3 regions of the Shinella sp. AETb1-6 genome follow, and region 1 is predicted to be linked to each of the others. Evidence: predicted binding sites of a transcription regulator. Region 1 holds the regulator's gene; each other region holds the start of a gene.
What was found. The regulator PhoB, encoded in region 1, activates phosphate uptake and scavenging genes when phosphate is short. The targets are predictions, from matches to a motif close to TGTCATNNANCTGTCAT.

Region 2: a site for PhoB is predicted at 891-907, ahead of GR158_RS20660 (ceramide glucosyltransferase). Genes of this name have one in related genera too.
Region 3: a site for PhoB is predicted at 1,112-1,128, ahead of GR158_RS19355 (DUF47 domain-containing protein). Genes of this name have one in related genera too.

The regions. Positions count from the first base shown of each region.
Region 1 is NZ_WUMM01000002.1:246,687-248,946, reverse strand. It holds gene pstB (phosphate ABC transporter ATP-binding protein PstB) at 1-322, shown strand, start outside; gene phoU (phosphate signaling complex protein PhoU) at 427-1,155, shown strand; gene phoB (phosphate regulon transcriptional regulator PhoB) at 1,175-1,858, shown strand; gene GR158_RS04480 (GcrA family cell cycle regulator) at 1,976-2,260, opposite strand, start outside.
Region 2 is NZ_WUMM01000014.1:9,279-11,538, forward strand. It holds gene GR158_RS20655 (FAD-binding oxidoreductase) at 1-791, shown strand, start outside; gene GR158_RS20660 (ceramide glucosyltransferase) at 985-2,136, shown strand; gene GR158_RS20665 (TetR/AcrR family transcriptional regulator) at 2,143-2,260, opposite strand, start outside.
Region 3 is NZ_WUMM01000012.1:1,225-3,484, reverse strand. It holds gene GR158_RS19365 (TrkH family potassium uptake protein) at 1-373, shown strand, start outside; gene GR158_RS19360 (hypothetical protein) at 453-1,028, shown strand; gene GR158_RS19355 (DUF47 domain-containing protein) at 1,153-1,797, shown strand; gene GR158_RS19350 (inorganic phosphate transporter) at 1,797-2,260, shown strand, end outside.

The DNA.
Region 1 (2,260 bases):
CACGGGCCTTTCCGGCGGCCAGCAGCAGCGCCTGTGCATCGCACGTGCCGTTGCCGTCAGCCCGGAAGTCATCCTGATGGACGAGCCCTGCTCCGCGCTCGACCCGATCGCCACCGCAAAGGTCGAGGAACTGATCCACGAGCTGCGCGCCAATTTCACGATCGTCATCGTGACGCATTCCATGCAGCAGGCGGCCCGCGTGTCGCAGCGCACCGCCATGTTCCACCTCGGCAACCTCGTCGAGGAGAACGATACCGACAAGATGTTCACCAACCCGGATGACCAGCGCACGCAGGACTACATCATGGGCCGCTTCGGCTGACGTTTTGGTAGCCTTAGCCCCAAGCAATTCCAGCAAAAGTGTGAAGCGGTTTTGCGTTCGGAATTGCGTCGAAAAAACACGTCTCGTGTATTAAGGACAGAACGATGTCATCGACCCATATCGTCTCGATCTACGATGAAGAATTGAAATACCTCTCCCGCCGCATTTCCGAGATGGGCGGCACGGCCGAGCAGATGGTGGCGGATTCCGTCCGCGCCCTCGTTTCCGCCGATGCGGCGCTGGCCCAGAAGGTCATTTCCGAGGACGTCATCCTCGACAATGCCGAGCGCCAGATCAACGAGAAGGCGATCGTCACCATCGCCAAGCGCCAGCCGATGGCGGCCGACCTGCGCGAAATCATGGGCACGATCCGCATCGCCGCCGAGTTGGAGCGCGTCGGCGACCTCGGCAAGAACACCGCCAAGCGGGTGATCGCCGTGCAGAGCTCGGGCATGCCGCGCAAGCTCGCGCGCGGTCTCGAGCATCTTGCCGAACTGGCGCTGATGCAGCTCAAGGAAGTGCTCGATGTCTTCGCCACCCGCTCGGTGGACAAGGCCAAGGCGATCCGCGAGCGCGACGACGAGATCGATGCGATCTACACCTCGCTGTTCCGCGAACTCCTGACCTACATGATGGAAGACCCGCGCAACATCACGCCCTGCACCCATCTCCTGTTCTGCGCCAAGAACATCGAGCGCATCGGCGACCACGCGACCAACATCGCCGAAACCATCTACTACATGGCGACGGGCTCCCAGCCCGAGGGCGAGCGCCCGAAGGACGACACCTCGACATCCGTCGTCACGGCCGATGTCTCCGAAGCTTCCGAGTAAACTGGATAGGGTTCGCTACATGGTGCCCAGAATTGCCGTCGTGGAAGATGAGGAGGCGCTGAGCGTCCTCCTGCGTTACAATCTCGAGGCGGAGGGTTTCGAGGTGGATACGATCCTGTCCGGCGACGAGGCGGAGATGCGCTTGCAGGAGCGCATGCCCGATCTTCTCATCCTCGACTGGATGCTCCCGGGCGTTTCCGGCATCGAACTGTGCCGGCGCCTGCGCCAGCGGCCGGAAACCGAGCGGCTGCCGATCATCATGCTGACGGCGCGCGGCGAGGAGAGCGAACGCGTGCGGGGCCTCGCCACCGGTGCGGATGACTACGTGGTCAAGCCCTTCTCCACGCCGGAACTCGTCGCCCGCGTGCGGGCCATGCTGCGCCGTGCCAAACCGGAAGTGGTCTCCACGGTGCTGCGCTGCGGCGATATCGAGCTCGACCGCGAGACGCACCGCGTTCACCGCCGCACGCGCGAAGTCCGCCTCGGCCCGACGGAGTTCCGCCTCCTGGAGTTCCTGATGACCTCGCCCGGCCGCGTCTTCTCGCGTTCGCAGCTTCTCGACGGTGTCTGGGGGCATGACATCTATGTCGACGAGCGTACCGTCGATGTGCATGTCGGACGCCTGCGCAAGGCACTCAACTTCGCCAACATGCAGGATGTCATCCGCACGGTGCGCGGCGCCGGCTACTCGCTGGAAACCTGAGCGACGCATTCCTCCCAAGGACGCAAACGGGCCCTTCGGGGCCCGTTTGCGTTCCGGCAGGCCGCGCAAACGAAAACGGAGCCTTTCGGCCCCGTTTCTAGTCTTCTGTCGCCGGTGTCACCGTGCCCGGCGGCGCTCGGCCGAAGGCTGGTAGGCGAGACGCTGGTGATAGGTGCAATAGGGCGAATTGTCAGGGGACTCGCAGCCGCAGAAATGGAAGTCGTCGTTCAGCGGGTCGCCGATCGGCCACTTGCAGGTGCGCTCGGTGAGCTGCGTCAGCTCCAGCTTGCGCGACATCGGCACCACGACGTTCTTGCCGCTGATCACGACGGGCAGGTTCTCGGCCTGTGCATCGAAATCGGTGTCGATCTCATCCTTGGCAAGGGCGTTGCCCACCGGCCG
Region 2 (2,260 bases), on a different contig from region 1:
GCGAGGTCGAAGCGCGGCATGCCGCCGGCATCGCGGCCGATTTCGTGGATGCCGCCACGCTGGAGCAGCAGTTCGGCATCGACCGTACCGGCGCCATTCTCAGCGACATCTCCGCGTCCGCAAACCCGGCCCAGATGGCGGCAGGCATTCTGCGCGCGGCGGTCGAACGCGGGGCGGAGCTGGTGAGCCCGCTCGAAATAACCGACCTGCGCTCCACCGGTGACCGCGCCTTTCTCGCCACGGCCGAGGGCAAGATCCTGTCTGCCGGGCATGTCGTCTTCTGCTCGGGTTACGAATTCCTCAAGTCCCTGGCGCAGGAGGGGCACTCGGTCGTCTCCACCTGGGCGCTCGCCACCCCGCGCGGCACCGCCCTGCCCGGCTGGCTGAAGGATTGCATCGTCTGGGAAGGTGCTGATCCCTACCTCTATCTTCGCAGTTCGCGCGACGGCCGGCTGATCGTCGGTGGCGAGGACGAGGAAAGCGAAACCGCCTACGCCTCGCCGAAAAAACTCGCCAGCAAGGCGAAGGTCATCCGCCGAAAGGCGGAGGCATTGCTCGGCATGTCCCTGCCCGATCCCGAATTCGTCTGGGCCGCCCCCTTCGGCACCACGAGCACAGGCCTGCCGCTCATCGGCGCCGTGCCCGGCCTCGACCGAGTCTCCGCCGTCATGGGCTTCGGCGGCAACGGCATCACCTTCAGCCAGATCGCCGCTGAAATCGTCTCCGCCGCCATCAGCGGCCATGCCGATCCCGACGCCGACATCTTCACCTTCGGCAACGGCACACGCTGACCGCCGATTCGCCCCGCCCATCCAATAGGGGGTCCGCATGCCGGGCCGCAACGCCCGCATGCCTTGATCTGCGGTGCATGGCGGCTTGCCGCACGCCACCGTCATTCCCGTGTCATGTGACAGTGATGTTTCTTCGCGCGTGACTGAACCCGGCAGCCGCCAGCTGAAGCGGCGCCCACAGGAGTTTGCGTGAATGGACATGGCTCAGGCCTTCGCCCTTGCCTCGGGCGCCCTCGTTGCGACCAACCTCGCCAGCATTCTCATCGCCGGCAAGCGGCTCAAGGCAACGGGCTTTCCGCCGCCGGACCTGCGCAAGAAACCGCCCGTCTCCATCGTCATCCCCGTTCGCGGCATCGAGAATTTCACGGCCGAGACACTGTCGCGCGCCTTCCGCCTGAGCTGGCCGAATTACGAACTCCTGTTCTGCGTCGCCCACGGCAACGACCCGGTCATCGCGGAAATCGAGAGGACGGCGGCCGAACACCCGTCCGTGGCGTCGCGAATCCTCGTCGGCGACGACCGCATCAGCGCCAACCCCAAGCTCAACAATTGCGTGAAGGGCTGGCAGGCGGCGCGGCACGACTGGGTCGTCCTCGCCGATTCCAACGTACTGATGCCGGAGGACTACGTGCAGCATCTGATGGGCGGCTGGCGCAGCGATTCGGGCCTTGTCTGCTCGACGCCGCTCGGCTCGCGGCCAGACGGCTTCTGGGCGGAGGTGGAGTGCACCTTCCTCAACACCCAGCAGGCCCGCTGGCAATATGCCGGCGAAGCGCTCGGCCTCGGTTTCGCGCAGGGCAAGAGCATGCTCTGGTACAAGCCGATGCTGGATGCCAATGGCGGCATCCACGCCCTCAATGCCGAGATCGCCGAGGACGCCGCCTCCACCAAGCTGGTCAACCGCCTCGGCCTCAAGGTGCATCTCGTGTCGTCGCCGTTCGAACAGCCGCTCGGCCGCCGCACCGGCCACGACATCTGGTCGCGCCAGTGCCGCTGGTCGCGCCTGCGCCGCGTCACCTTTCCGGGCTTCTTCGCGCCGGAAATCCTGCTCGGCCTGTTGCCGCCCTTGTCACTTGCCCTGATCGCCGTGGCGCTCGGCGCCGGCACCCTGCCCTCGGCCATGCTGCTGGTGCTTGCAGGCATCTACCTGCCGGAACTCGCGCTCGCCTTCGCCAAGGGCTGGCGCCTGTCGCGCTGGTCGGTGCCGGCCATGATCGTGCGCGACCTCATGCTGCCGGCCATCTGGCTGCGCGCCTGGCTCGGCGGCACCATCGACTGGCGCGGCAACACCATGACCATCGGCACCACCGCCTGCGAGCTGGAGGAAGCGCCGGCAGGCCCCTGAACCGGCTCACGCCACGCGGGCACGCAGTCCGTCCAGCAACCTCCTGAACGCGTCGACGGCCTGCCGCGACGTCGCCTCGGGCGTCTGCGAATTGGCGATCCATAGCGCGGCATGGCTGCTTGCG
Region 3 (2,260 bases), on a different contig from region 1:
CAACTTCATGCGCACCGGTCTCTACCGCCTGATCTATCCCGACGGCATCCACGCCGTGCGCTACGGGACGATGACGGTCGATGCCGATTTCCAGCGCACCGTCTTCCTGTTCTTCCTGACCTATGTGAGCCTATCCGCGATCGGCGCCATTCTGCTCGGCCTCATGGGCTATGACGTGCTGACGGCCATCTCGGCAGCCGCCACCTCCCTCTCCAACGTCGGCCCGGGTGTCACGGAGGCCATCGGCCCGTCGGGTTCATTCGCCATTTTCCACGACGCTGCACTCTATCTCCTGTCGTTTCTCATGCTGCTCGGCCGCCTGGAAATCCTCACCGTGCTCGTCCTCCTGACGCCGCTGTTCTGGAAAAGCTGACCGGGTACAGTCGTCGAGGCGTTCTTGACTGTTGTCACGCTTCTCCGCATCTTGCCGAAATCGGCTGGAGGAAGACGGAATGTTCGTGTCGAAGTCACTGTTGCCCCTGTTTCTCGCCGCGTCCCTGGCATCACCGGCGCTCGCCGGGCCGCTTGCCGATGCCGCCCGGAAAGCTGAGGAACAAGCCGCGGCCGGTGATCCCGTGGGCGCCCACAACACCATCCGCGACGCCTTCGGCGCCTTCGCCGCCACGCTTCCGTTCACCATCGGCAAGGCCGTGTTCGTCGCGGCCCCGCCCGAGGGATACGGCATGTATGCCACGCGCCCGACCTCCGACTTCAAGTCCGGCGAAACCTTGATCTCCTACGTCGAGCCGGTGGGGCTCACCTGGCGCGCGGGCGATGGCGGCAATCTGGAGTCCCACTTCACCGTCGACTTCGAACTGCTCGATACGAAGGGCGCCAAACTCGCCGAACAGAAGGCCTTCGGCTCCTTCGATTTCAAGGGAACGGTGCGCAACCAGGAGGTCTTCGCCAAGCTGACGCTCAAGCTCAGCGGCCCGCCGGCCGGCGACTACGTGCTGCGCTACCGCTTTCGCGACACGGCAAGCGGCGCCGTCGCGATCAGCGAACAGCCCTTCAAAATCGTGCAGTAAGCCGGCTATCGAAGTTTTCCACAGGCTTTGAGAGAATTGGGACAAGCCCGAATCCGGGCTTTCCAGCGCATGGGCGCTGAATTATGACAGCGACATGACAACCCCAGCCACGTAAGGGGCACCCATGCTCTCGCTGTTTCGCAAACTCATGCCGCGTGAAGACCGGTTCTTCGATCTCTTCGAGCGGCATTCCCGCACCGTCGTCGGCGCCGCCGAGGCGCTCCAGGCCGTCCTGGCCGGCGGCCCGGACATGGAAAAGCACTGCGACCGCATCGTCGCGCTGGAAGACGAGGCGGACGCGATCACGGCCGAGGTCCTGCTTGCGGTGCGCCGCAGTTTCATCACGCCCTTCGACCGCGGCGACATCAAGGACCTCATCCAGTCGATGGATGACGCGATCGACATGATGCACAAGATGGTCAAGACGATCCGCCTCTACGAGCAGACGAGCTTCCAGCCCGGCATGCAGGAAATGGGTGCGGCGGTCGTCAAGGCCGCCCATCTCGTCGCCGAAGCCATTCCGCTGCTCGACAAGGTCGGCGTTCATGCCGACCGCCTCAGCGCCATCGCCCAGGAAGTCACCCGCGTCGAGGGCCGTTCCGACGAACTGCACGACCAGGGCGTGAAGGAGCTCTTCAAGACCTACGGCAAGACCGACCCGATGGCTTACATCATCGGCAGCGAGATCTACAGCGAACTGGAGAAGGTGGTCGACCGCTTCGAGGACGTGGCAGACGAGATCAGCGGCATCGTGATCGAGAACGTCTGATGGACGCCACCCTCGCCCTGCCGCTGCTCATCGCCCTCGTGGGCATCGCGCTGCTCTTCGACTTCCTGAACGGCCTGCACGACGCGGCGAACTCCATCGCCACCATCGTCTCCACGCGCGTTCTTCGCCCGCAATATGCCGTCATGTGGGCGGCGTTCTTCAATTTCATCGCCTTCCTGTTCTTCGGCCTGCATGTCGCCGAAACGCTCGGCAAGGGCATCATCGATCCCTCCATCGTCAGCCCGCTCGTGATCTTCTCCGCCCTCATGGGCGCGATCATCTGGAATGTCGTGACCTGGATCTTCGGCATTCCCTCGAGCTCCTCGCACGCGCTGATCGGCGGACTGGTCGGCGCGGGCCTCGCCAAGACCGGCTTCGACGCCGTCGTCTGGAGCGGCCTGATCAAGACGGCGAGCGCCATCTTCCTGTCGCCGGCCATCGGATTCTTCCTCGCCCTGATCCT